4 regions of the Gordonia sp. NPDC058843 genome follow, and region 2 is predicted to be linked to each of the others. Evidence: predicted binding sites of a transcription regulator. Region 2 holds the regulator's gene; each other region holds the start of a gene.
What was found. The regulator LexA, encoded in region 2, represses DNA repair genes until DNA is damaged. The targets are predictions, from matches to a motif close to CGAACANNTGTTCG.

Region 1: the regulator LexA is predicted to act here: its motif matches at 3,378-3,391, upstream of ACFW3F_RS03010 (DUF222 domain-containing protein).
Region 3: the regulator LexA is predicted to act here: its motif matches at 4,692-4,705, upstream of ACFW3F_RS06975 (DUF222 domain-containing protein).
Region 4: the regulator LexA is predicted to act here: its motif matches at 4,108-4,121, upstream of ACFW3F_RS23925 (DUF222 domain-containing protein).

The regions. Positions count from the first base shown of each region.
Region 1 is NZ_JBHYNC010000003.1:6,921-12,935, forward strand. It holds gene ACFW3F_RS02995 (hypothetical protein) at 1-1,615, shown strand, start outside; gene ACFW3F_RS03000 (SRPBCC domain-containing protein) at 2,461-2,940, opposite strand; gene ACFW3F_RS03005 (ArsR/SmtB family transcription factor) at 2,937-3,272, opposite strand; gene ACFW3F_RS03010 (DUF222 domain-containing protein) at 3,463-4,722, shown strand; gene ACFW3F_RS03015 (hypothetical protein) at 4,823-5,131, shown strand; gene ACFW3F_RS03020 (hypothetical protein) at 5,173-6,015, shown strand, end outside.
Region 2 is NZ_JBHYNC010000001.1:128,958-134,972, forward strand. It holds gene hrpA (ATP-dependent RNA helicase HrpA) at 1-198, shown strand, start outside; gene nrdR (transcriptional regulator NrdR) at 172-678, opposite strand; gene ACFW3F_RS00615 (LysM peptidoglycan-binding domain-containing protein) at 778-1,320, opposite strand; gene lexA (transcriptional repressor LexA) at 1,552-2,256, shown strand; gene ACFW3F_RS00625 (phosphoenolpyruvate--protein phosphotransferase) at 2,234-3,943, opposite strand; gene ACFW3F_RS00630 (DeoR/GlpR family DNA-binding transcription regulator) at 4,093-4,863, shown strand; gene pfkB (1-phosphofructokinase) at 4,860-5,825, shown strand; gene ACFW3F_RS00640 (fructose-specific PTS transporter subunit EIIC) at 5,938-6,015, shown strand, end outside.
Region 3 is NZ_JBHYNC010000006.1:193,689-199,703, forward strand. It holds gene ACFW3F_RS06955 (glutamate decarboxylase) at 1-178, opposite strand, end outside; gene ACFW3F_RS06960 (MerR family transcriptional regulator) at 288-1,079, opposite strand; gene ACFW3F_RS06965 (hypothetical protein) at 1,140-1,640, opposite strand; gene tgt (tRNA guanosine(34) transglycosylase Tgt) at 1,736-3,013, shown strand; gene ACFW3F_RS06975 (DUF222 domain-containing protein) at 3,010-4,677, opposite strand; gene ACFW3F_RS06980 (SDR family NAD(P)-dependent oxidoreductase) at 5,003-5,920, opposite strand; gene ACFW3F_RS06985 (carbohydrate kinase family protein) at 5,976-6,015, opposite strand, start outside.
Region 4 is NZ_JBHYNC010000061.1:555-6,569, forward strand. It holds gene ACFW3F_RS23900 (VOC family protein) at 1-282, shown strand, start outside; gene ACFW3F_RS23905 (DUF2235 domain-containing protein) at 283-1,482, opposite strand; gene ACFW3F_RS23910 (M15 family metallopeptidase) at 1,656-2,096, shown strand; gene ACFW3F_RS23915 (YciI family protein) at 2,225-2,602, shown strand; gene ACFW3F_RS23920 (RNA polymerase sigma factor) at 2,613-3,845, shown strand; gene ACFW3F_RS23925 (DUF222 domain-containing protein) at 4,136-5,377, shown strand; gene fadD5 (fatty-acid--CoA ligase FadD5) at 5,688-6,015, shown strand, end outside.

The sequences.
Region 1 (6,015 bases), on a different contig from region 2:
GCGGACTGAACAGCGACTCGAGCCGGGATTCCTCGCTGGACCATTGCAGACCCTGGGCATCACATCGCCGCAGAGGTTTGTGACCGGGGGCGTGAATGAGCTGCCCGCATCGGTCAAGGACCTGTTGACAAAGTCGGCGGTGTCCGAGCGGGATGTGTCGAGATCGATGACTTTGACCGGTCATTACGCCGACATCGAGAAGTACCACGGATTTCAGAAGTTGATGGACATCCTCGACCACCGGTCGACCGAGCCGGGACAGAGCAACCAACTCGGCAGTGACATCGACCGCGCCCTGATTGCGCGTGCCAGCGAAATCGCGGGGGGAGGAAATGGGAAGGATGCCTACAGCATCGGCGACGATGAGATCGCGCACGGCGATGTCGAGAAGCTTCTACGAAGAATGGTTGACAACGCGGGCAGCGATCACATCGCTGTCCACGACGCGCTCATGGGCCGGCACGGTAGTGCGGCTCCGCTGGGTTTCATGCCCGAGGTCTTCGACCTGAACGGGAAAGCAAGTTCGTACAACGCATCTGATGCGATGCGAAATCTGCTCACCTTCGATTGGTCGGACCAAGTCGACACAAACGGAGTGGGAGTCGGCAGCAACGGAGTGAACAAACTGTTCAACTGGATGCCAGATGCCGCGATTCCGCACGATGGGAGTCCAGAGGCAATCGCCGAAAGTGAGCGAGCTGGTCATATTGCGAGCGAGCTGGCACGAATATTCGCAGAGAACAGGACTGAACTCGTTGACATCGGTGACGATAAGCAGGCAATCGGCGAACTCAATCCCGAACTCACGCAAACCCTTGCCAAAGCTCTCGCTCCATACACTCCGGAACTAGCCGGTGCGGATCCTGAGATCTTCGGGACACTGGGCACGTCATCTCTGGATTCCGCCTACGAGTTGAAGTCGGTGTTCCAGGTTCTCGATTCTGACCCGGTGTCAGGGCGGATCTTCAACTCGATGGCAGCAATCCAGGTTGACCATATTCAAGAACTCTTCGGTGCGGACCCGAGCCGAGCCTCGCTCGGTACTCTCGCGGGTCGAATCGAAGGAGCGATGACGGGGGGAATGCAGGAACAGATCGACAATGACACAGCGGACAATCGAGCCCACGCAGTCGAGGCGTACACCAAACATGGGGCGATGTTCGACAGTGGGAAGGCCCTGGTTTCTGCAGTGCCAGGCCTCGGCCCAGTCGTGAAAGCCATTCTCGACGTGTCCGCGCCAGAGACAAAGCTAGAGTTTGTAGGGCTCCCGCCTGGGCAGGGCAGTGGCAACGCGGAGCTGTCAGCTCTCGACAACCAAGTCTTCAAGACCATGTCGACGGAGGCTCAATACGTCCAGATGCTGGAGGGCCATCTTCGGGCGCATCCCGATCTCGTTGACGACCCGAATTTTCGACTTATGTTTCCCGGCCGAGGGGAGGAGTTCTTTGAAGGGCTACGCACCGGCGATACGTTGCCGCCGAACTCGGTGGACATCGGTAAGGTCCCAGAATTCATGTTGAACCTCCCGGGCGTCGAGATCGACAACTACAGCACCCTGTACGACCCGCAATTCGACCGAGCCAGGACCGCGACCGAGCATCGGGAGGGCTGGTGACTGTAGTCGTTCCACCACGCGTGGCCAGAACCGTCGTCGGGTTGTTCCTGGTTCTGACAGTCCTCGCCACGTCTTCCGGGTGTGGCCCGACCGACACGCCGCGGCCGGAGTCGACGTCTGCGGCACCTTCCGCGGACCATCTGCCGCCGAGGTACGACGTCACCTTCCGCTGGGCGCCGACCGATGTCGTCGACCTGCACGATCCGACGGGCACCTTCGTGCGGGCTTTTGTGGAGTCGTTCGAGTTGGCGTTCGCCGGTCGGTCTCCGGAGTGGGGCTACCCGGGGTTCAGGGAGGCTGCACCGGCGGACATTGACTCCCTTGTCGCTGGTCGGCTCGTGTCTCCGAGCTACTCGACGGACCTGGCCGGCACCTATTTCTTCCGTCCTCTCAGACGCGAGGACGACGGGTTGTTCACGACCATGGTCCTGTGCCGAAGCGATGTTCAATCCGTGCGCAGGAATCCCGAGGATCCTGCCCGCGAATGGTTGAACACGAGTTACCCGGAGTGGACCTTCCCCGCTGTCATCCGGTTCGAACGCACGCCTGGCGCTCTTCCGGCGGCCGACCGGGGTGGGACAGCCAGAGGTGCCAACCGAGATGTGTTCGGCGCGTGGCGCGTTGTCGATTACGTTCGCCAATCCGTCGGTGGCACGCGCTACGCCAAGGAGACGGCGGAGTGCGGTCGAACCGGGACGAACTCCGAAATTCCGCGACAGCCTAACGATTTCGCGCCGCGACCATGGCCGGCGATGAAGCCGTCGCCCGGTTGGCAGGTCCATCCGTCGGTATAAAGCTGACGACCGTGGCGTCGTCGATCACGACGAGGTCCGAGACGGCGACCTTCATTGTGGGGCTTCGCGTTCCACCAGGTCGGCGAGTGCGGCGGTGACCGAACCCCAGCCGTCGTAGAACCCCAGTTCGTCATGGCGGTCACGGTCGGACGGACTCCGATGGCGCACCACGACGCGGTACTCGGTTCCGTCCGCGTGCTCGGCGAATGTGACCTCGGCGGTCATGGGAACCGGCGACGGTTCGGCGGGACGCCACGAGCTGTCGACGGCATTGGTGAACACGAAGCGCTCGTAGGCGTCCGCGACCAGGAAGACGGCGTCCATGTGCGGGACGAAAGTGGTTCCGTCCTCGCTCATCCGGGTCACTAGCGCGCCACCCGGTGTGGCTTCGAGGCGGTCGACGCGGGTGACGGTCGGCGCCGGCGTCCACCATTGTGCGAATTGCTCCGGCCGCGTCCAGGCATCCCAGATGCGTTCTCGCGGAGCGCGGATCACCCGGTGCAGGGTCAGGTCGAGTTCGGGGTCGATCATGGTGTCTCCTCGGTGTCCGTGACGAAGTCTTCGAGACGGTCGGTGCGTTCGGTCCACACGGTGCGTTGGTGTTCGAGCCACGTCGACAGACGGCGCATACGCCGCCTGTCAAGGGTGCACATTCGCGTACGTCCGACTTTTTTGGTCAAGACGAGCCCGCTGTCCTCCAGCACGCGGAGATGCTTCATGAACGACGGCAGGGTGATGGGGAAGGGGTCGGCGAGCTCGCCGACACTGGCCGGCCCACGCCCCAGGCGTTCGACGACGGCGCGACGCGTGGGATCGGAGAGCGCGCCGAAGATCTCGTCGAGTGGAGTCGAACTATGTGCCATGTGGCTAAGTGTGACAGGTTCTTACGCTGAACTCAATGGCTAAGTGAAATGGCTACCCAGATCCTGTGGAAAATGCTTCCTGGACCGCGGATACTTCGGTACTATCGAATGCATGTACGAGGCATCGCCGAACACAAAGATTCTCTTGGGTACCGACCATCTGCGGTCTATCGCGGATGGTTTGTCGGCGATGCCGGTAGGTGTCGACGAGGCGGAATCGGTGGGTCGCCTCACTCTTCTCGAAGAGATCAAGTCGGCGTGCACCGCGTCTCAGGTGCGGGAGACCGCGAATCTCGATGACCTGCGCGCGGCCGACGAAGCCGCGCGGAACGTCCCACACCAGCGGCGCGGGCGCGGTCTGGCCGCCGAAGTGGGTCTGGCGCGTAAGGTGTCGCCTCGCAAGGGAAGTCAGTGCCTCGGGTTCGCCCGCGCCCTGGCGTACGAGATGCCGCACACTCTGGCGGCACTCACCGCGGGAGTCCTCACCGAGTGGCGGGCAACGATCCTGGTGCGCGAGACCGCCTATCTGATACGTGAATCGCGCGAGGAGACCGACCGCCGCATCTGTGGTGATCCCGCGGTGCTGATGGGTATGTCCGATCGCGAGATCGAGGCGCTCGCCAAACGACACGCTTACGAGTTGGAACCAGAAGCGGTGGTGGCTCGGAAGGCGAAGGCCGAGAAGGATCGTCGCGTCACCGTTCGGCCCGCGCCGGATCTGATGACGCAACTGTCGGCGCTGCTGCCGATGGCGGACGGGATCGCGGTGTACGCCGCGCTCAAGAAGCACGCCGACTCGGTGTCCGCGTCCGATGGCCGCTCTCATCAGGAAGTCATGGCCGACACCCTCGTTGAGCGTGTCACCGGCCGCTCGGTTGCGGAGCCGACGCCGATCGCGGTGAATGTCGTTCTGTCCGAACAGAGCTTGTTGGGCCTGGCGGATACGGCCGCGGACGTGTCGGGGTACGGTCCGGTCCCGGCGACCGTCGCGAGACTCCTGATAGCCGATTCGGTAGACCCCGAGGGTGAGACCGCGTCGACACTGCGCCGCCTGTACGCACGACCATCCGACGGGGCCCTGGTCGCGATGGAATCTCGATCGCGGGCTTTCCCGCCCGCACTTGCCCGCTACATACGTCTACGAGACCAGCGGTGCCGGACCCCCTATTGCGGTGCGCCGGTCGCGGAGATCGACCACGCGGCACCGCACCGACGCAGGGGGCCGACCAGCGCGGTCAACGCAGACGGGACCTGCATGCTCCACAACCGCGCCAAGGAAGCGCCCGGCTGGTTCTACAACGTGAAGATGGTGGGCGGGGTACGCGTGATCGACGTGATCACCCCGACCAAGGCCCGACATCGGAGCGTTGCCCCGCCCGCGATCGGGCATCAGCCGGCAACATGGAGCGGCGTCGAAACGCGCCTGATCCAGATACTCGCTGCCTCCTGATTGTGGATGGCGGACGGACGGCAGCGTGATGTCGTACTAGGTTGTTCGTGGTGGCGGTGTGTGCCACGTCGTGGACTGATGCAGACTCGGGGGGGTTTGTATGGCTGAACGGTTTGGTGTCGAGGAACTGGGTGTCATCACCGGCGTCGGCGATGCGCTGGCTCGATGCTCGTCGGAGACGCGAGCCCTGTGGACCGGGAAGTCCGCCTTCGGCGACGCTTCGGGTGCGATGCCGGCCTCGGCCATCGGTGCGGCGTGCTCAGGTAAGGACGACACTGTTCGTTCGTTGTTGGGTCGCGCGGCGGCGAGGATGGACCAGGTGTCGCAGACCTGCTACCAGGCGGTCGGCGAGGTCGCTGACACCGAGGAGGCACTGGCCAGCGGCTTCCGTGCGATCAGCGAATTCTGATGTCACGTCCATCGAGGTCCATTGTCAATGGGTGGGACGTGATGTCCCTGGATGCTGCGGCGAACGCGCTCGACGCCGGGGCGGATGGTCTTCGGAAACAGACGCAGGCGATGGCGGACGCGCCGATGAGGGCCGGTGACTCGAAGGGATGGGTCGGCGCCTCACAGCTCGGATGTGAAGCCCGCGCCGGCTCGGATCGGGTCGAGATCAACAAGCTCGGCGCCGACCTCACCCACGCTGCCAACGTCCTACGAAACACCTCGTCAGCGATCGGCCCGAATCGCACCACGGCGCTGCTTCGCGCGCTCGGACTGGAACGGGACAAGTTCAGCGTTGCCGACGACTGGACTGTACGAGACACCCGGGACTATGCGGCCGAGCTCAAGGGCGTGGAGGCGGGGAGCGCGACCGAAGGTGCGATTCTCGCCGACCAGGCGTCGCGTTCTGAAGAAGCTAAAACGGCCACCCTCTCACTTCAGTCACTCGCAGACCAGATGGGTGAGGACGATCGCAACGGGGCGCGAGTGCTCGCGACGGCCTTCGGGGACGCGGAGGGCAATGCGCCGTTGGCGTCGAGCTACTCACCGGGCCAGGCCAGTATCGATGTCCAAGCCATCATGAGTGGGACCGCCACGAGGGAGCAGAAGGATCGGTTCTTCAGCGCGACCAGCCTGACCCCGGAACAGCGCGCAGCGCTGGCCCGCGGAGACCTTGCGGTCATTCCCAAAGAACAGTTCGATTACCTGAAAGCGATCTACACGCCGAACTGGGGCGCCGGACCCGAGGGGCAGCAGCCCCGCTCGCTCGACGCACTGAAGTCTTTCGGCGACAAGTACGCCGGCGCGGAACAGGAGAGCTTGAAGCAGGGGCTTGCCGATGGGGTG
Region 2 (6,015 bases):
GTGGGGGTCGTCGATCGGGTCGTCGAACGCTGGGCGCAGCGCCTCGAGCAGGTGCCCGAGCACCGGCGGGCCATCGTCGACGACGAGGCGCAATGGCTCGTCGAGGAACTACGCGTCGGCCTGTTCGCCCAGCGTCTCGGTACGGCGTTTCCGGTGTCGGAGAAACGGGTCCTACGAGCTCTGGACGGGCTCGGCTGAGACGGTCTCGGTGCGCGCATCACCCGATGTCGATGCCGATGCCGACTTCAGGTCGTCGATCTCTCGCTGGAAGTCCTCGACGGAGTCGAACGACCGGTACACCGAGGCGAAACGCAGATACGCCACTTCGTCGAGATCGCGGAGCGGACCCAGGATCGCCAGACCGACCTCGTTGCTGGGGATCTCGGCCGAGCCGCTGGCGCGCACCGTGTCCTCGACCTGCTGGGCCAGCTGCGCGAGCGCGTCCTCGGCGACGTGGCGGCCCTGGCATGCACGCCGCACACCGCGCATCACCTTCTCCCGACTGAACGGCTCGGTGACCCCGTTGCGTTTGACCACGGCCAGTACGGCACTTTCCACCGTCGAGAATCTGCGCCCGCACTCCACGCAGGAGCGACGGCGTCGGATGGCCTGCCCTTCATCTGCGACACGCGAGTCGATGACCTTGGTGTCGTCGTTCTTGCAGAAGGGGCAGCGCATCGTGTCCTCACGCAGGTCTCGGGACGCTGGAGCGCAGTGAAACCGTGCGCCCCGCCGCTTCTCGGCCGGCCCCTGTGACACCGAGGATACCGCCCGGCCTCAGCGGTACCGGGGGGTGAGCAGGGGCTGGCCCACCTGCAGCGCGCTCGAAGGCAGATCGTTCATCGCGACGATCTCGTCGATCACGACCTCACGCGGCATCTCGGGCGCCACCCGGCCGGCGATCGTGCTGAGCGAATCCCCCGAGCGGACGTGGACGACCTCCGCGCTCACCGCGGCAGGCGTCATCGAGTCCGAGTAGTTCTGCCCGACGACACCGAAGACCCACACGACGAACGCCAGCCCGACGCCGGCGAGGACGGCGACCGCGGTGCGGCGACGGCGACGGAACACCGCCGCATTCGGCGCGACCGGGCCCCGGCCCCTCGCCCCCATCGGCGAACCGCAGTGCGTGCCACCCAGGCGTGGGGTGAGCGGCGATGAGCCACCCGCCGGCCGGTTGCCGGAGGGCCGGGTGTCCACCGGCCTGGTGCCGTCGGAGAGCGGGGCCCGGGTCCGGACACGATCGGCGCGATCGGTGCTCGCCCGGGTGACGACGGGGCGTTCGGCGTGGACGGGAGCGACGAGAGTGGCGGTGCGCATGGTGCCCTCCGGGAGTTCTGGTGTGCTGGGTGTGCGGTTGTTCGGTGTTCGAACTTCGATCAGGTGTTCGATGCACTGATGTTCGAATTTGTAGCACGGCGCACCGACAAAGTCTCGCGACACATCGAACAAATGTTTGAGGTGATGCCCGCACTCCGCTAGGCTCGGACGCGGCTGAGACATCCCACGGGCCATCTACCTGCACGTTCCGAAAGACGAGAGGAACCGAACATGAGTGACACCGGCGATAGGCGCGGCCGAGCGCGGGGCGCCGACACCGAGGCCCCGATCGACGTCGCCGCCGCCGAGGCCTCACTCACCCCGCGGCAACTCGGGGTCCTGGAGGTGATCCGCCGTTCGGTACGCGAGCGCGGCTACCCGCCGAGCATCCGGGAGATCGGCGACGAGGTCGGCCTGGCCTCGACGTCGTCGGTGGCCCATCAGCTGCGGACGCTGGAACGCAAGGGACTGCTCAAACGCGACGCGAATCGGCCCCGAGCGGTCAACATCGCCCCGAGCGAACCGCCCACTCCGGAGAACCCGACGGCGAGCCAGTTGCCCGAGCCGACCTTCGTGCCGGTCCTCGGACGGATCGCGGCCGGCGGTCCGATTCTCGCCGAAGAAGCCGTCGAGGACGTCTTCCCGCTGCCCCGCGAACTGGTCGGCGAGGGCTCACTCTTCCTGTTGCGCGTCGTGGGCGAGTCGATGATCGACGCCGCCATCTGCGACGGCGACTGGGTGGTGGTCCGCCAGCAGAACGTCGCCGACAACGGCGACATCGTCGCGGCCATGATCGACGGCGAGGCCACGGTGAAGACCTTCAAGCGTCAGGGCGCCAACGTCTGGCTCATGCCGCACAACGAACTGTTCGATCCGATCCCCGGTAACGACGCCGTCATCCTCGGCAAGGTCGTCACCGTGATGCGGCGAGTCTGACCTCTCCACCGACCGAACGGTCGAGCACTGCCGCGGCGGCCTCACGCGCCGCGGCGGGGTCGGAGGTGGCCAACGCGGCGTCGGCGGCCGCGCGACAGTCCTGCGCGGTCACCTCGCCGAGTCGTGCTCCCACCGCGGCCGCTGCGGCCGGCGCGCTGGAGAGCGAGGTCACCCCGAGTCCGACGAGCACGCAGGCGAGATTCGGATCGGCGGCCGCCTCCCCGCACACCCCCACCGGCTTGACCTGACGGACTCCCGCGGCGGCGACTCCGGCGATCAGGCTGAGCACGGCGGGTTGCCACGGGTCGGTGAGCCCGGCGAGATCGGCCGACATCCGGTCGGCCGCCATCGTGTACTGGGTGAGGTCGTTGGTGCCGATCGACACGAAGTCCACCTCGGCGAGGACCGCCTCGGCCAGGATCGCCGCAGCGGGCACCTCGATCATGACCCCGGCCACCAGACCCCGGCCACGGACCTCCGCGGCGAACACGCGCGCCTCCGCCGGCGAGGCGATCATCGGCGCCATCACCCACGGCGCGACCTCGACACCCTCTGCGGCCCGCGCGATCGCATCGAGTTGATGCGTACGGATCTCGGGATGTGCGAGCGCGATCCGATCCCCTCGGACACCGAGCGCGGGATTGGATTCGTCGGGATGCGTCACGAAACGGAGGGGTTTGTCGGACCCGGCGTCGAGGGTGCGGATCACCACCTTCTGTCCGTCGAACGCGTCGAGGACCTCACGGTAGATCGCAGCCTGCTCGTCGACCGTCGGTTCGTCGGCGCGTTCGAGGAACGCGAGTTCGGTGCGGAAGAGTCCGACACCCTCGACGGGGTGGCCGGCCGCGGCCCTTGCCGACGATCCGTCGGCGACGTTGGCGAGCACCGAGACCGGAGCACCGTCGGCGGTGTGGCCCGGGCCCGTCCAGCCGGCGACGACTTCGGCGTGCCGCCGGTCCTCGTCGACGCGCGTCCGGGCTGTCTCCGTGTCGGGCTCCACTTCGATCCGCCCGGTCGTCCCGTCGACGAGAATGGTTGTGCCGGATTCGATCTCGGCGAGATCGGCGACTGCCACCACACACGGGATGCCCAGTTGCCGCGCGATGATCGCGGTGTGACTGGTCGGTCCGCCCAGGCGGGTGACGAGAGCGATCGTGCTCGTCGGGTCGAGGCCCGCGGTGTCGGCGGGTGCGAGGTCGTCGGCCAGCAGCACCGACGGCACCTCCGGTGTCGGCACGCCCGGTTCGGGTAGGCCGAGCAATTCGGCGAGGACGCGGTCCCGGACATCGTTCAGATCGGTGACCCGCTCGGCCATGAGCCCACCGAGTTTGGTGAACACCGCCGCGAACTGGTCGGTGGCCACGACGGCAGCGGCCTCGGCGGAGGCGCCCTTGGTGATGAGGGCGGTTGCGGCACCGATCCAGCCCCGGTCCTCGGCGAGGCCCGCTGTGGCCGCGAGCACCTCGGCAGCCACCCCGGTGTTCTGCGATGCGCGGGCGCGCAGTCGCGCGGCGACCACTCCGGCCGCGGCGGCGAAGCGCGTCACCTCGTCGGCGCGGCGCTCCTCGGCGATCTCCACACCGACGCCGAGCTTCTCCGGGGAGTGATCGGGCCGCTCGCCCGGCCACAGCGCGGGACCGTGGGCCAATCCGCCGACCACCGGGGTTCCCGTCAGTATCTGCGCCATCGTCTTGCCTCTCACTCGACTACCGATGTGACCACCGTTACAAATAGTGCTTGACTTGTCAACACAAACAGGCGTAAACACAATTACTACAACATGCAATCCCACACGCCTCAACAAGCGGGGCGGCCGGAACCGGAGATCGGAGCGGTGTGTACGCCGAGGAGAGACAACAGGCGATCGTCGACGAGGTGCGCGTCGCGGGGCGGGCCTCCGTGACCGCGCTCGCCGAGAAGTTCGACGTCACCAGCGAGACCGTGCGTCGAGATCTCGCCGTTCTGGAACGCGCGGGACATCTGCAGCGAGTCCACGGGGGCGCCGTGCGCGCCGAGGTCATGCGTGCCCTCGGCGAACTGGGGATCGACGAGCGCGAGTCGAGCCAGATCGAGCAGAAGACCGCGATCGGCCGGGCGGCGATCCGGTTCCTGCCGCCCGACGGCGGTTCCGTGCTCTTCGACGCCGGCACCACGACCTACCGCGCCGCCGAGGCGACGGCACCCGACCGCCGGCTCACCATGTTCACCAACAGCCTGCCCATCGCCGGCCTGCTCGCGGGCACCCATCCCGATGGTCTGCACGCCCTCGGCGGCCGCGTCCGTGGTCTGACCCAGGCGACAGTGGGCGTCGAGACGGTGGACGCACTCCGCCGCATCCGCGTGACCACCGCGTTCATCGGGACCAACGGCCTGAGCGAGACCCACGGGTTGTCGACACCCGATCCCGACGAGGCAGCGGTGAAGGCGGCGATGGTCGCTGCCGCACAGCGGGTGGTGGTCCTCGCCGACAGCTCGAAGATGGATCGCGAGGACCTGTCCTCCTTCGCCGGCCTCGACGCGGTCGACGTTCTCATCACGGACGCCGGCATCGACCCGGCGTTCTCGGCAGCGTTGTCCGCGCGCGGCGTCGAGGTCGTGATCGCATGATCGTCACCGTCACCGCCAATCCGAGCCTCGACCGCACCCTCGAACTCGGTGCCCCACTCGCGCGCGGCGAGGTGCAACGCGCCGGCGTGGTCCGCACCGAACCCGGCGGCAAGGGCGTCAACGTGTCCCGCGTCGTCGCGGCGGCCGGACTGACCACCCGGGCCCTGCTCCCCGCACGGTCGGGCGACCCGCTGCGAACCGCACTCGACGATCTCGGACTCCCCTACGACGCGGTGCCCGTCGACGGCGAGGTCCGGACCAACATCACGATCGCCGAGTCGGACGGCACGACGACCAAGATCAACGCGCCGGGCGTCACCCTGACCACGCAGGATCGCGAGGCACTCGTCGGACTGATCCGCGGTCACGCCGACTCCGCGCAGTGGGTCACGCTGTGCGGGTCGTTGCCACCGGGCGTTCCCGACGACTGGTACCGCTCGCTCGCCGACGACCTCGTCCTCGCCGGCTGCCGGGTCGCGGTGGACACCTCGGGAGCTCCGCTCCGGGCCACCGTCGCCGGTCGTGTCGACCTGATCAAGCCCAACGAGGACGAGCTCGCCGAACTGACCGGCGCCGACCCGAGCACACTCCGAGAAGCGCTCTCGCGCAACGATCTCGGCCCGGTCGTCGATGCCGCGACCACGATCGCCGAGCAGATCGGGGGCAATGTCCTCGCCACACTCGGCGCCGTCGGTGCCGTCCTGGTCACCGCGTCCGGCATCTGGTCGGCGACCCCGCCGCCGATCGTCCCGCGCAGCACCGTCGGCGCCGGGGACTCGTCGCTGGCCGGCTTCCTCATCGCACAGAGCACCGGGGCCCCGCCCGCGGAGTGCCTTCGGTCGGCCGTGGCATACGGCGCGGCGGCCGCCTCACTCGCGGGCACCCAGGCGCCCACTCCCGACCACCTCGACCTCCCCGGCGTCCGGGTGACCGAACTGTCGGGAGCCGCTCGCATGACGTGACGGCGCCACCGCGGCTCACCGAAGCCCACTCCGTAGAACCCCGAATCACATCAGAACCCCGAATCCCATCCCACCCCGACCGCTCACCCCTTTCACCGACGAAGGACATCCCATGACCGAGCAGATCATCACCGCACAGACGGTGAGTCTCGACGTCGACGCCGGCGGCGATCCCGCCGCCGTCATCACC
Region 3 (6,015 bases), on a different contig from region 2:
CGTGGACGATCTGATAAGCCGTCTCGGGCAACAACATCGAGTCACCCAGCGCGAACTTGGGGAGGTCGGTGGCCTCACCGGCGCGGGTGAAGACGGTGCGCAGGGACATCGCATCGCCGATGTTGGTGGTGGCGCGGGCGCCACCACTCTGATTGTGGACGCCCGGGTCGGTGGTCATGAGCACCGAACTTAGTCGAATCCGACCACGTATGGAGTGCTTCGTACGTGAACCGCCGGCACACGGTCGCCGAACTCGTCCTGCGGTCGGCGACCGTGCCCGGCATCGGTCACTGTTGCTCCGCGTTGGCGCGGATCACCTCGCGGACGAAGACGGCGAGACCGGGTGCCTGCGCGTCGTAGTGCTCGGTGAACCGCGGGTCCGCGACGTACATGTCGGCCAGGCAGACCTGCATGGCGTGGTCGCAGTCGTAGAAGCGACCGATCTGTGCCCGGTGCTCCTCGGCGAGTGCGTTGGCCTCCGCCGAACCGGGTGTCACCTCGTGGCGCATGGCGTCTGCCAGGCGTCGTTCCAGGTCGTCGGTCTCGTCCTTGATGCGCTGCCAGTCCTGCTTGGAGTACTTCGCGGTCCGCGTCTGGCTCTGCTTCCAGGCGTCGGTGTCGCCCCAGCGCTCCTCGGCTTCGGCGGCATACTCCTCGCCAGGCCATTGGTCCCCGAAGATCTCGGCCTGCTCTGCCGCCGACAGGGCGATGCCTTCCTTCTTGGCGTTCATCATCTCCTCCAGTGATGCGACCATCCGGAGCAGGCGATCGATCCGCTCGGTCAGCAGCTCGTGCTGCGTCTCGAGGTGACCCAGCGGGTCCACGTCCGGATCGTCGAGCAGGGTCGCTATCTGCTCGAGGGAAAAGCCCAGCTCACGGTAGGTGAGTACCTGGTGGAGACGTTCGATGTCGGTGTCGTCGTAGACGCGATAACCGGCCGGGGTCCGGCCGGATGGCACCACCAGACCGACCTGGTCGTAGTGATGCAGGGTGCGGATACTGACCCCCACCAACCCGGCGACGACACCCACGGTCAGGTCGCGGGTGTCCTTGCTCTCGGTGCGCTTTTCCTCGCTCACGGGACCTACCCTGATGCCTGACGTCGCGTGAGGGTCAAGCGCCGGCGGGCGGGGTCGGCATCACGGTGCGAAACCGATCACCGTGGTGCCCTTCTGGCAGGCTGCCAGGACGCCCTCGAGCTGCGAGGGCGCGCAGGTCCAACCGGCCACCGACTGCTGCTGGCCGGTGGTGATCTTCGGTCCGTACTGGGTGGCGATGCTCCGAGCCGAGTCGCAGGTCACGTCGCCGGCGAGGACCAGTACGCGCAGCGCGCCGTCGGGACCGGGAATGGTGCCGCAGGTGGTGTCGGAGTCGTCGGAGGCGACCGTGCTCGACGGTGTCGTCGACACCGGTTTGCGACCGGGGACCACCGGGGGCGAGGTCGCGGGACCGTCGGTCTGCTCACTCGTCGCGGCCGCACTGGTGGCCGGCATCGACGAAGCCGCGGTGACGTCCTGCTCCTCGCCGCACGCAGCCAGCGCCATCATCGCCACCGACAGCCCGAGGGTCGCGCCCGCGACCCTCACTGCCGTGGAAAGGCTGTTCGCTGCGGTACCGGGTGTGCGAGTTCTGCGCGACATGGTTTCCCACCGTAGCGAACGTGGCGGTCGTCGCACCAAGGCCGTATGCCCGCGCCGGTTTGGGTGACACGGCTCGACCTGCGAAGATTCTCGGCGTGAGCAGTACCGGAACCGACATCGCCGACCCCACGTACACCGTCGGCACGACCCTGCCCGGCACCCGTGGGCGCACGGGGACGATCGCCACCCCGCACGGGCCGATCCACACCCCTGCGTTCGTGCCCGTCGGTACCAAGGCCACCGTCAAGACGGTCCTGCCCGAGTCCGTCGCCGCCTTGGGCGCCCAGGCAGTACTCGCGAACGCCTACCACCTCTATCTGCAGCCGGGGCCGGAGATCATCGACGCGGCGGGTGGGCTCGGGGCGTTCATGAACTGGCGGGGCCCCACCTACACCGACAGTGGTGGCTTCCAGGTGATGTCGCTCGGTGCGGGGTTCAAGAAGGTCATCTCGATGGAGGCCACCGGCACTCCCGACGACGACCTCACCGCCAATGGCAAGGAACGGCTCTCGCGGGTGGACGACGACGGGGTGACCTTCAAGTCACACCTGGACGGCTCGGCTCATCGATTCACCCCCGAGGTGTCGATGCAGATCCAGCACCAGCTGGGCGCCGACATCATCTTCGCTTTCGACGAGTTGACCACGCTGATGAACACCCGTGACTACCAGGTGAATTCGCTGGAGAGAACGCGACTGTGGGCGATCCGGTGCCTCGATGAGCACAATCGGTTGAGCGTCGAGCGTGCGCATCGGCCGCAGCAGTCCCTGTGGGGGGTCATCCAGGGCGCGCAGTACGAGGATCTGCGGCGCAAAGCGGCGCGCGATCTCGTCGCGCTGAGCGAGGCGGACCGTGCTGTCGGCGGCAAGGGTTTCGGCGGCTACGGCATCGGTGGCGCACTCGAGAAGGACAACCTCGGCACCATTGTCGGCTGGGTCAACGACGAGCTCCCGGAGGACTCCCCGAAGCATCTACTGGGGATCAGTGAACCCGACGACATCTTCACCGCCATCGAGAACGGCGTGGACACCTTCGACTGCGTGTCGCCCACCCGGGTCGCCCGCAATGGTGCGATCTACTCACTCGACGGCCGGTACAACGTGACCAATGCCAAGTACCGCAGCGACTTCCGGTCGCTCGACCCCGAGGTGGAAAACTACACGTCGCAGTACAGCCGGGCCTACCTGCACCATCTGTTCAAGGCGAAGGAAGGACTCGGCGCGACTCTCGCGACGCTGCACAACGTGTCGTTCATCGTCACTCTCGTCGACCGAGCCCGCGAGGCCATCGAGAACGGCACGTACACCGAGTACCGCGACGAATTCCTGCGCCGCTACTACGGGGGCTCCACAGAGGCCGTGACCGATGTCTAGAAGGGCGGCGGGTTGGCGTCGTTCCAGCGTTTGTCGGCGCGCTGCTGGCGTCGGAAGTCGTTGTCGCGCAGGTCGTTGAGCCTCGACCGTGCTGGGTGATCGGGTGGCCGGCTCGGGGTGAGCTTGTTGAACAGGTCGCGTCCGCTGAAGGCGTTGCCGACGAACATGTGTCCGGTGGGTGTGGTGTACCAGGCGGTCTGGAGTTCGTCTTGGTGGTCCTGCCAGCTGGTGAAGGTCTTGATGCGGTGATGAAACCGGCACAGCGGCTTCAGATTGCGCGCATCGGTCGGGCCGCCGCGACGTGGGTCGGCGTGGTCGAAGGGTTCGGTGTGGTCGAGGTCGATCTGCCAGACCGGCGCATTGCAGCCCGGAAAGGTGCAGCACAGTTCGCCCGCACGAACCAGGGCCTGCAGCTTCTTCGACGGGGCGTACCGGGTCGCTGAACTGTTGGCGTCGGCGACCGGTGCTGGGGCCGGTGGGGCGTCGGGGTTGGCGGGGGTGGGATGGATGTAGGTGCGTCGGGCTTCGGCTAGAAGGGTTCGGGCGGTGTCGGCGTCAAGGATGCTGTGCCGGTCGAGAAACGCGGGATCGTCGTCGAGACCGATCAGCGTCGACAGATTCACCACGATGTGGAAGGTCGCGCGCGGTGCGAGCGATGGTGAGGCGTTCGTGTCGCGGGGCTCGGCGACCACGCTGTCGGCGGACGGGTCCACGACACGTTCAGCGGCGGCGGCTACTTCCGCATCGACGTCGTGCGGCGAGTCGGTGTCGCCTGGGGCAGCGGCGCAGTCGTCGCATAGGCAGGTGAGAGCCGCTTCGCCCCGGGCGAGGGCTTTGAGGGCGTCGGCGCGTCGCATGGGCAGGGTTCGAGGGTCACCGGCATGGACCGCGGTGGCCATCGACGACAGCCGGGCATCGAACTCGGCGGCATCGGCGGCGGGCAGCGTGCCGCCGATCCGGGACTGTCCGGGTGTGAACCGATCAGGCGTGACCGTCACCTTGCGATCACCCTTCACCCGCTCTTTGCGTCGGCGGATCGCGTCGGGCGCCCACTTGGCGACGATCGAGTCGACCATGGCGGTGAAGCGCGCCGTCGACATCGGCGCGCGGGCGAAGGTCGCCTCGGCCAGATGGGCGTCGACGGTCTGCATCTCGTCGGTATCGGTGATGAGGTCGGTGCGTTTGAGGGCGATCAGGAAGCGACGCTTGTCGATTCGACCGCACGCCAGGGCGTGTCCGGTGAAGGCGAGTCGATAGCGCAGCGCGTCACCGGCCTCGATCAGCTCTTTCGCCTCGGCCGGTGTCACCGTCAGAGTGGCACCGACTTCGGCGATGGCCTGCTCGAGTCCGTTCGGGCCGAACTGCTCGTAGGGGTTCTCGCCGGCGGCCACCCGCGCTGACAGGTTCTCGAAGGCTTCGATGGAGTCGAGTTCGCCGCTGTGGGTCTCGGCGCGCTGCTGGGCGTAGTCCATCTCGCGCTCGTCGTGAATGAGGCTGGCAACGACCATCATTCGATGCGCGGACGCTGCCGCCAGCCCGGCGCAATGACTCAACACCTCGATGAGTTCGGAGGCGGCGAGTTCATCGTCGAGACGAAGGCGTGGTTCGACCGAGTGCTGTGATGGGTCCACCGATGTGGATTCGGCCCCCGCCCCCGATGGCATGCCTCCACAATACTCGAACATACGTTCGAGTCAAGGATCGATTTCCCGATCGCCATTTCTCTGGCAATCGAATCACGCCGCACCGACAGGAGCTGCGGGTCGCCTCGGTGGCCTCGACGGGCGGCCTCGACGGGCGCGGCGTCCTCGCTTCGCTCGGTCGACGCTGCTCGACCAGCAGGGCACGTCGACGCTGCTCGACCAGCAGGGCACGGCGGCGCTGCTCGACCAGCAGGGCACGGCGGCGCTGCTCGACCAGCAGGGCACGGCGGCGCTGCTCGACCAGCAGGGCGCGGCGGCGCACAACAACGAGCGACGCCGACCGGTGTCAGCGGGAGTCCTCGGCGACCATCCGTTCGCGGATACCGCCGGAGATCCCGGTGCTGCCCGGATTCGGATCGTGGATGGCCCCAGGATGGGCCTTCACGGGTGCTCCCTTCTCCGTTTCCGACTTCACGACTGCCGCCGAGAACCGTTCGGTGATACCCGGCATCACGGAATGAGAAGCGTTCGCAGCCTTGGCCTTGTAACCGACCGGATGGTCGAGCTTCGGATCGGTGCAGGCGGCGACAATGGCCTCGACGACGATCTGCGGGTCGTCCATCGCAGCCATGCGCGGTTCGTGTCCGGTGTAGTTGGCGGCGTGGGTCCACCACGGGGTGTCCACCGCCCACGGCAGGATGGTGCCGACCCGGATGGCGTCGTCACCGGACATCCGCAACTCCTCGGTCAACGAATGGCCGAGACTGCGGACCGCGGATTTGGTTGCGGCGTAGGTGTTCTGCAGGGCCAGCGGCACCGCGGAGTCGACCGAACCGACGTTTACCAGGGTGCCCCGGCCCTGAGCGCGAAATACGCGCAGCGCCGCGTGCGCACCATAGATCAGACCCTTCAGGTTCACGTCGACCAAGCGGGCGTGGTCTTCGATCGGGATGTCCCAGAAGTATCCGACCGCCCCGATCCCGACGTTGTTCACCCACACGTCGATGGAACCGAACCGTTCGAGTGCCGCTGCGGCCAGGTGGCTCACGGCGCGCGGATCGCTGACATCGGTGGTCACCGCCAGCGCGGTCCCGCCCTTGGCGGTGATCTCGGCGACGACCTCGTCGAGTGCAGCGGTTCGACGCGCGGCGACCACCACGTTGGCGCCGAGTTCGCCGAGCCGCACCGCGGCGCCGCGCCCGAATCCACTGGACGCCCCGGCGATGACGACGGTGGAACCGTTGATGTCGTTCGTGTCGGTCATGATGCTGGCCTACCCGAGGCAGGGCCCACCAAACCGGGCCGGCACCGACCGGTGCTCAGGAGGCGGCGCGGGAGTGCCGGAACGTCTCGATCGCG
Region 4 (6,015 bases), on a different contig from region 2:
ACGGTTGTGTCCCCTCAAGACCCCGAGGGAATGGAGCTCCTCCTCGAACCGTCCGGCCACCCCGCGGTCAAACCCTACCGCGATTCGCTCATCGAAGACGGAATCCCGTTGGCGCAGTTCACCGTCGATGACGTTCAGGCCGAATACGAGAGGCTTCGAGGCCTCGGCGTCGAGTTCACCCAGGAACCGACCGACATCGGTCCTGCAGTCGTCGCGGTCTTCGACGACACGTGCGGCAATCTGATTCAGATCGCCGCAACGAAAGACGTGGCCCCGCAGTGACTATCGCGGGGTAGCCAGCGGTTCGGCCCTCGTGTTCGGGGTAACCGCTGTCTGCGGCGCGGTGACTGGCGCTTCGAGCGGCGGTATCTCGATCACGCGGTTCGCCAGTGGCACCTTTGTCTGTCTGACCAACGTCGTCCAGTCGCCGATGTTCTCTGCCTTCTTCTTGCGTGATCCGACGTCGTCGTTCCACCGCGTCAGCGCGGGAGCGGCGATGAGCAGCGGGATTGCGTTGTCGTTCTCCACTTCAAGTCGTCGCGCCTGACGCTTGTGCCGAACGGTCTCACCGCGCATGCGGAGCGGTCCGAACACGATCTTGATCGCGTTGACGATTCCGTACGCGGCGTTCATGGACTTGTTGGTCGTGTACTTCTCGTTCGACGGGTCGATGGGGAAGTTGATGGGCGTGAATCGCCTATAGCAGAACTGCAGGCCTGCGAGGTGCGCCTCGCGCACCATCCAGGACAGACTGAGTTCCGACGGTTCAGTGACCGCCAAACCACCGCCGATATCGGAGTGGACCCCTTCGAACCACACCTGTTTGATGTCGATCTCGCCCCGGTCTTCCTCCTTGACCTCCCAGACGCAGGGATCAAACGTCAGCCGACGCTCGTCGATCGCGAGCGCCTGCCGGGCCACTTCGACGTTCCTGCCGAGCTTCACATCGTGGAACTTGTGCTTGACGCGAGTGATACCGGGAACGCCGAGCGCGCCGACGGTGTCGAAGACCCCGATGAACTTGACCGGCACCTGCGTGCCCGGAGTCTGTGCCGGGCGGTCCTCGCGCTTCATCCGGTAATACCGCAGGACCGTTTCGAACAGGTTCTCGGTCGGGCGTTGGGCGAGTTCGTGCGGCGTGACAAGCCCAATCTGCCAGATCATGCCGCCGAGACTTCGCGCGGTGTACGCGCCGCGACTGAATCCGAAGACGAAGATCTCATCGCCGGGCTCGTAATTGAGCGCGAGGAAGCGGTACGCATCGATCAGATTGGCGTCGAGCCCTCGACCGAAGGCCCCGCCGATGATGCGGTCGGACCAGCCGGAGCCGGTCCCCACACCGTTGACATAGTGGACGAGCTGGACCGCGCCGTCGTCGGCATCAGTCGTGACAGCCCGGGCGATCTTCTCCACATTCGAGATTCTCGGGTCCTTCGACGACTTCCACGTGCCGTCGCAACAGACCACCAGACGCTTCTTCATTTTTCCGACCCTCCACAGGCTCGCACGCGGCCCACCCGACGATGACGATAGTCGCATCGCGCAGTCGGATGCAGCAGGTGTCGGTTGTACGGTTTACTGCGGTAATGAGCTCTCCGGACGTTATGCCGCGCCCTCTCGCGGTCCTCGTTGTCACTGTCCTCGGCGCCCTCCTGATGGCCGTAATCGGCGCCGCGCCCGCGAACGCCGCACCGTCGACCGCCGGCCTCGATCCGGTCTTGGCGACGGCCTACCAGCAGGCGTCGAGCACCGCTCGCGCGCAGGGGGTTCCGTTGTGGATCACCTCCGGAAAGCGAACCCACGCCGAGCAGCGTCAGATGTGGCGGGACGCGATCGCGACCCACGGAAGTCCGGAAGCGGCGCGACGGTGGGTCCTGCCTCCCGAACAGTCGACCCACGTGCGCGGCCAGGCCATCGACGTCGGCCCACGCGAAGGTGCCGCTTGGCTCCAACGCACCGGTCACCGATGGGGTCTGTGCCGAACCTTCGCCAATGAGTGGTGGCACTTCGAGATGGCGAGCGTCCCAGGCCTGCCGTGTCCCGCGATGTGGCCCGACGCCGCGGCTCGTGCCGACCGGCTCGGCAGCCCTTCGTGACGGCCCTCCGCAGGGGTCGGGCGGGATAGCCGGAAAAATTGTCTGTCGAAGATGTCGAATGGCGCTCGGCACGGTCGTCATCACTGCACACGGACCGATGCGCGGTTCGATGAACGAGAGGTCAGATCATGCATTACTCGCTGCTGCTGCACTACCCGGAGATGGACGCGTCGACTCTCGGTGAGGAGGCCATCGCACAAGGGCAGGCGGCCTTCGCCGCGTACACCACCGCCCTCCAGGACGCCGGCGTGCTCGTGAGCGCCGAAGTCCTGCAGCCTTCGGAGGTCGCGACCACTCTGCGCAAGGTCGACGGCCGACTCGTGGTCCAGGACGGTCCGTTCGCCGACACCAAGGAACAACTCGGCGGAACCGTCGTCATCGATGTCGCCGACCTCGACGCCGCCATCGAGTGGGCGCGTCAGGCACCGCCGATCGAGTGGGGCGTCGTCGAGATCCGGCCCGGCGCGACGTACACCGTCGACGGCGCCTGGATCCCCAACGCGTGACGTCGGACCCATGACAGAGCGAGAGGCGCACACCGCCGCCGGACACGCTGCCCGCGAATCGTATTCGCGGCTGGTGGCGCTTCTCGCCGCCACCTCGGGGGACCTGGCTCTCGCCGAGGACGCGCTGGCAACCGCTTTCGAACGGGCACTCGTCACCTGGTCATCCGACGGGGTACCGGCGAACCCGGAGGGCTGGCTGCTCACCGTCGCACGTAATCAACAGCGCGATGTCTGGAAGTCGGCGGCCCACCGCACATCGACGGTCCTCGACGACACCCTTTCCCCCGGAGCGACCGCAGTGACCCCCTTCGACGATCTCGACCCTGACGCAATCCCGGACAAACGCCTCGAGTTGTTGTTCACGTGTGCGCATCCGGCCATCGACGCAACCGCCCGAACTCCGCTCATGATGCAGTCGGTGCTCGGCTTCGAAGCCACCGACATCGCCGCTGCGTTCGCGGTGGCGCCGTCGGCGATGTCGCAGCGCCTGGTCCGCGCCAAGCGCCGGATCCGCAATGCACGCATACCGTTCGTCGTCCCCGACCGCGCGGCCATGCCGGAACGTCTGCCCGCGGTACTGGAGGCCGTCTACGGATGTTTCGCCATCGCGTGGAACGACGCGGACGGCTCTCACCCCGACACCGTCGAATCGATGGCGGGGGAGTCGCTCTACCTGGCCGTCACACTCGCTTCGCTGCTCGACGAACCGGAGGCCTGGGGTCTCGCCGCCCTGATTGCGCTGTCGTTGTCGCGGGCGCCGGGACGGACGGGCCCGTTCGTGCCGCTCGAGGAACAAGACCCCGCCACCTGGGATGGGGCGCTCATCCGGGACGGTGAGGCAATGCTTCGACGAGCATCGTCGTTCGGGCAGCCGCACGGACGATTCCAACTCGAGGCGGCGATGCAGTCCGTCCACGCCGACCGCGCTCGCACCGGTGTCGTCGACTGGGCTGCGCTGTCGGCTCTGTCGTCCGCGCTCGTCGCGGTTGCCCCGACGCTGGGTGCACGTATTGCTCACGCCGCCATCGTCGGGCGTGCGAGTTCTGCTGTACACGGACTGTCTCTGCTTGCCGAGTTGGGCAGTGATGCCTCGGATTTCGGACCGTTCCACGCGGCACAGGCGGATCTACTGGTTCGCGCCGGGCACTACGACGCAGCTCGTGAGCACTTCGAGCTGTCCGCCGAGCTCACGCGCGACGAGCGTGCGCGAGACTACCTTCGACGACGTGCGGGTGAGGTGTAGGGAGGGAAAGCCCTCGCGCTCCGGCACTGCAGCCTACTGTCGGCGCGAGTACGCAATGCCGACGCCTGGACGTGCGTGCCGGTCCGGACCTTCGATGCCGCGGATGCCCGCGGTCCGATTACGCAGGATTCGATACGGGTGTTACTGGAGTCAACCACTGTCAACGGGTAGTGCACAGTCAACGAAAAACGGCGCACAGTCAACGAAATATGCTGCACAGGCGACGAATTCGTCGAACTGACTTGTGGCTAAACCTCGAAATCGAACGCATGTTCCTGTAGCTTGGAGCCATGCCAGAGCTCGACACCCTCCTCGATCAGCTCATCGAGATCACCCCACCCGCCGACGATCCCACGGGCAGAACAACATTCGAGGACCTCAACACTCTGCGACTGATCGCCAATGTCGTGGCCCACCAGATCGTCACCCACACAGCACAACTCGACACGCTGGGCGTCGCGCGGAAAGTCGGCAGCACCACCAAGAGGATGCTGATCGAGTCAGGTCACGCACCCGCCGCAGCCATGCGCACCATGCGCGGTGTCGACGGCCTACCCGCGCTTCCCGCAGTGGCTCGTCACGCGGCGGACGGACGATTGTCCTCGGAAGTCCTCGACGCCGTCATCCGGGGTATGAACCAGATCGAGAAACGGTGTCCTGATGTACTCTCCGACGACGACAAGAACTCTTACGAGATTGAACTTCTCGCGCAAGCTTTGTCTGGTGCGACGCCGACGCAAGTCCTCGAGCGCGCACGGACGATCGCCAACACTCTCGCTGATGCGTCCGACATACGTCTCCCCGCCGCCGACGATTCGTCTCTGAACTCGGTGACGGCGCACACCACCGACGACGGCCGCGTCGTGATCCGCGCCGATCTCACCCAACTGGTCGGAGAGAAGTTCCGGGCCATGATCGACGAACGAACCTGCCCACGAACTGAACCCGACGGCGCCGAGGATCGGCGCACCGCAGAGCAGCAACGCGCCGACGCCTTCGAGCTGATCCTCGACCAGGCAGCGATCGGTGCGACGATTGACAGTGTTGGGAGCCCGCGCACGCAACTGATGTTGACCATCCCCGCGACCGGCGTCGATCCGGCCACCCTGCCGTGGACCGGTTCCGTCAGCCAGGCAACAGCTCGCCAGATTTCGTGCGACGGATCCTTGGCCGAGATCGTCCTCGACGATGAGGGCGTGCCTCTACAGATGGGGCACACCCACCGACTGTTCCCGCCACACCTCAGAAAAGCGATGATCGTTCGCGACAGCTGCTGCATCAAATGCGGTGCACCACCGTCACATACGCAGGTGCATCATGTGGCGCACTGGGCCGACGGTGGTCCCACCGACCTCGATAACGGCTGTCTACTCTGCCAACGCTGCCACACACAGGTCCACCACCACGGATGGGACGTCGTCATGGGCTTCGACCGACACCCCTGGCTCGTACCACCCGCGACGATCGACCCACGACGCCGACCGCTACCCGCCTACAACCGGCGCACCATGCACCTCGACGACGCCGCCTGACCACAACACACTTCGCGCAGCACCTTCCCCGCACCCGAGAATTCCTCGGGACCGCAGCAGTCCTTTGACAACTCCACAGAGACAACGTGAGCCCACGCTCCGTTCCCACTCCGGTTCGTCGACAAATCGTTCCGGGCGGGAACGGAGCGCGCGGCCCGGCACGAACAACGGGAGACGCCCACCAAACCGCGGGAATGCCTGAATCTGGCAACACGGACGACCTAATGTGTGACTCGAGACACAACAGTGCCGATCCCTCATCGAGGGTGTTCACAACGGGTCGAGTCCGCTCGACGAATGGGAGGCAGTCATGACTGCAAGCGCCGACGTCACCAGCAACCTGACCACGGAGCCGTACCGCTCACGACGCAATCACTGGAACAACCAGGTGCGCCGGCACGCCATGATGACCCCGGACAACACTGCGATCACCTACCTCGACAAGAACACCACCTGGAAGGAACTCGACGACCGTTCGCATGCCTTCGGTGCGGCCCTCCACCGGCGGGGCGTCCGGTTCGGTGACCGGGTGCTCATGGCGCTGCTGAATCGCACCGAGTACATCGAGGCCATCCTCGGCGCCACCCTGATCGGCGCCATCCCGGTGCCGGTGAACATCCGGATGAGCCCCGCCGAGG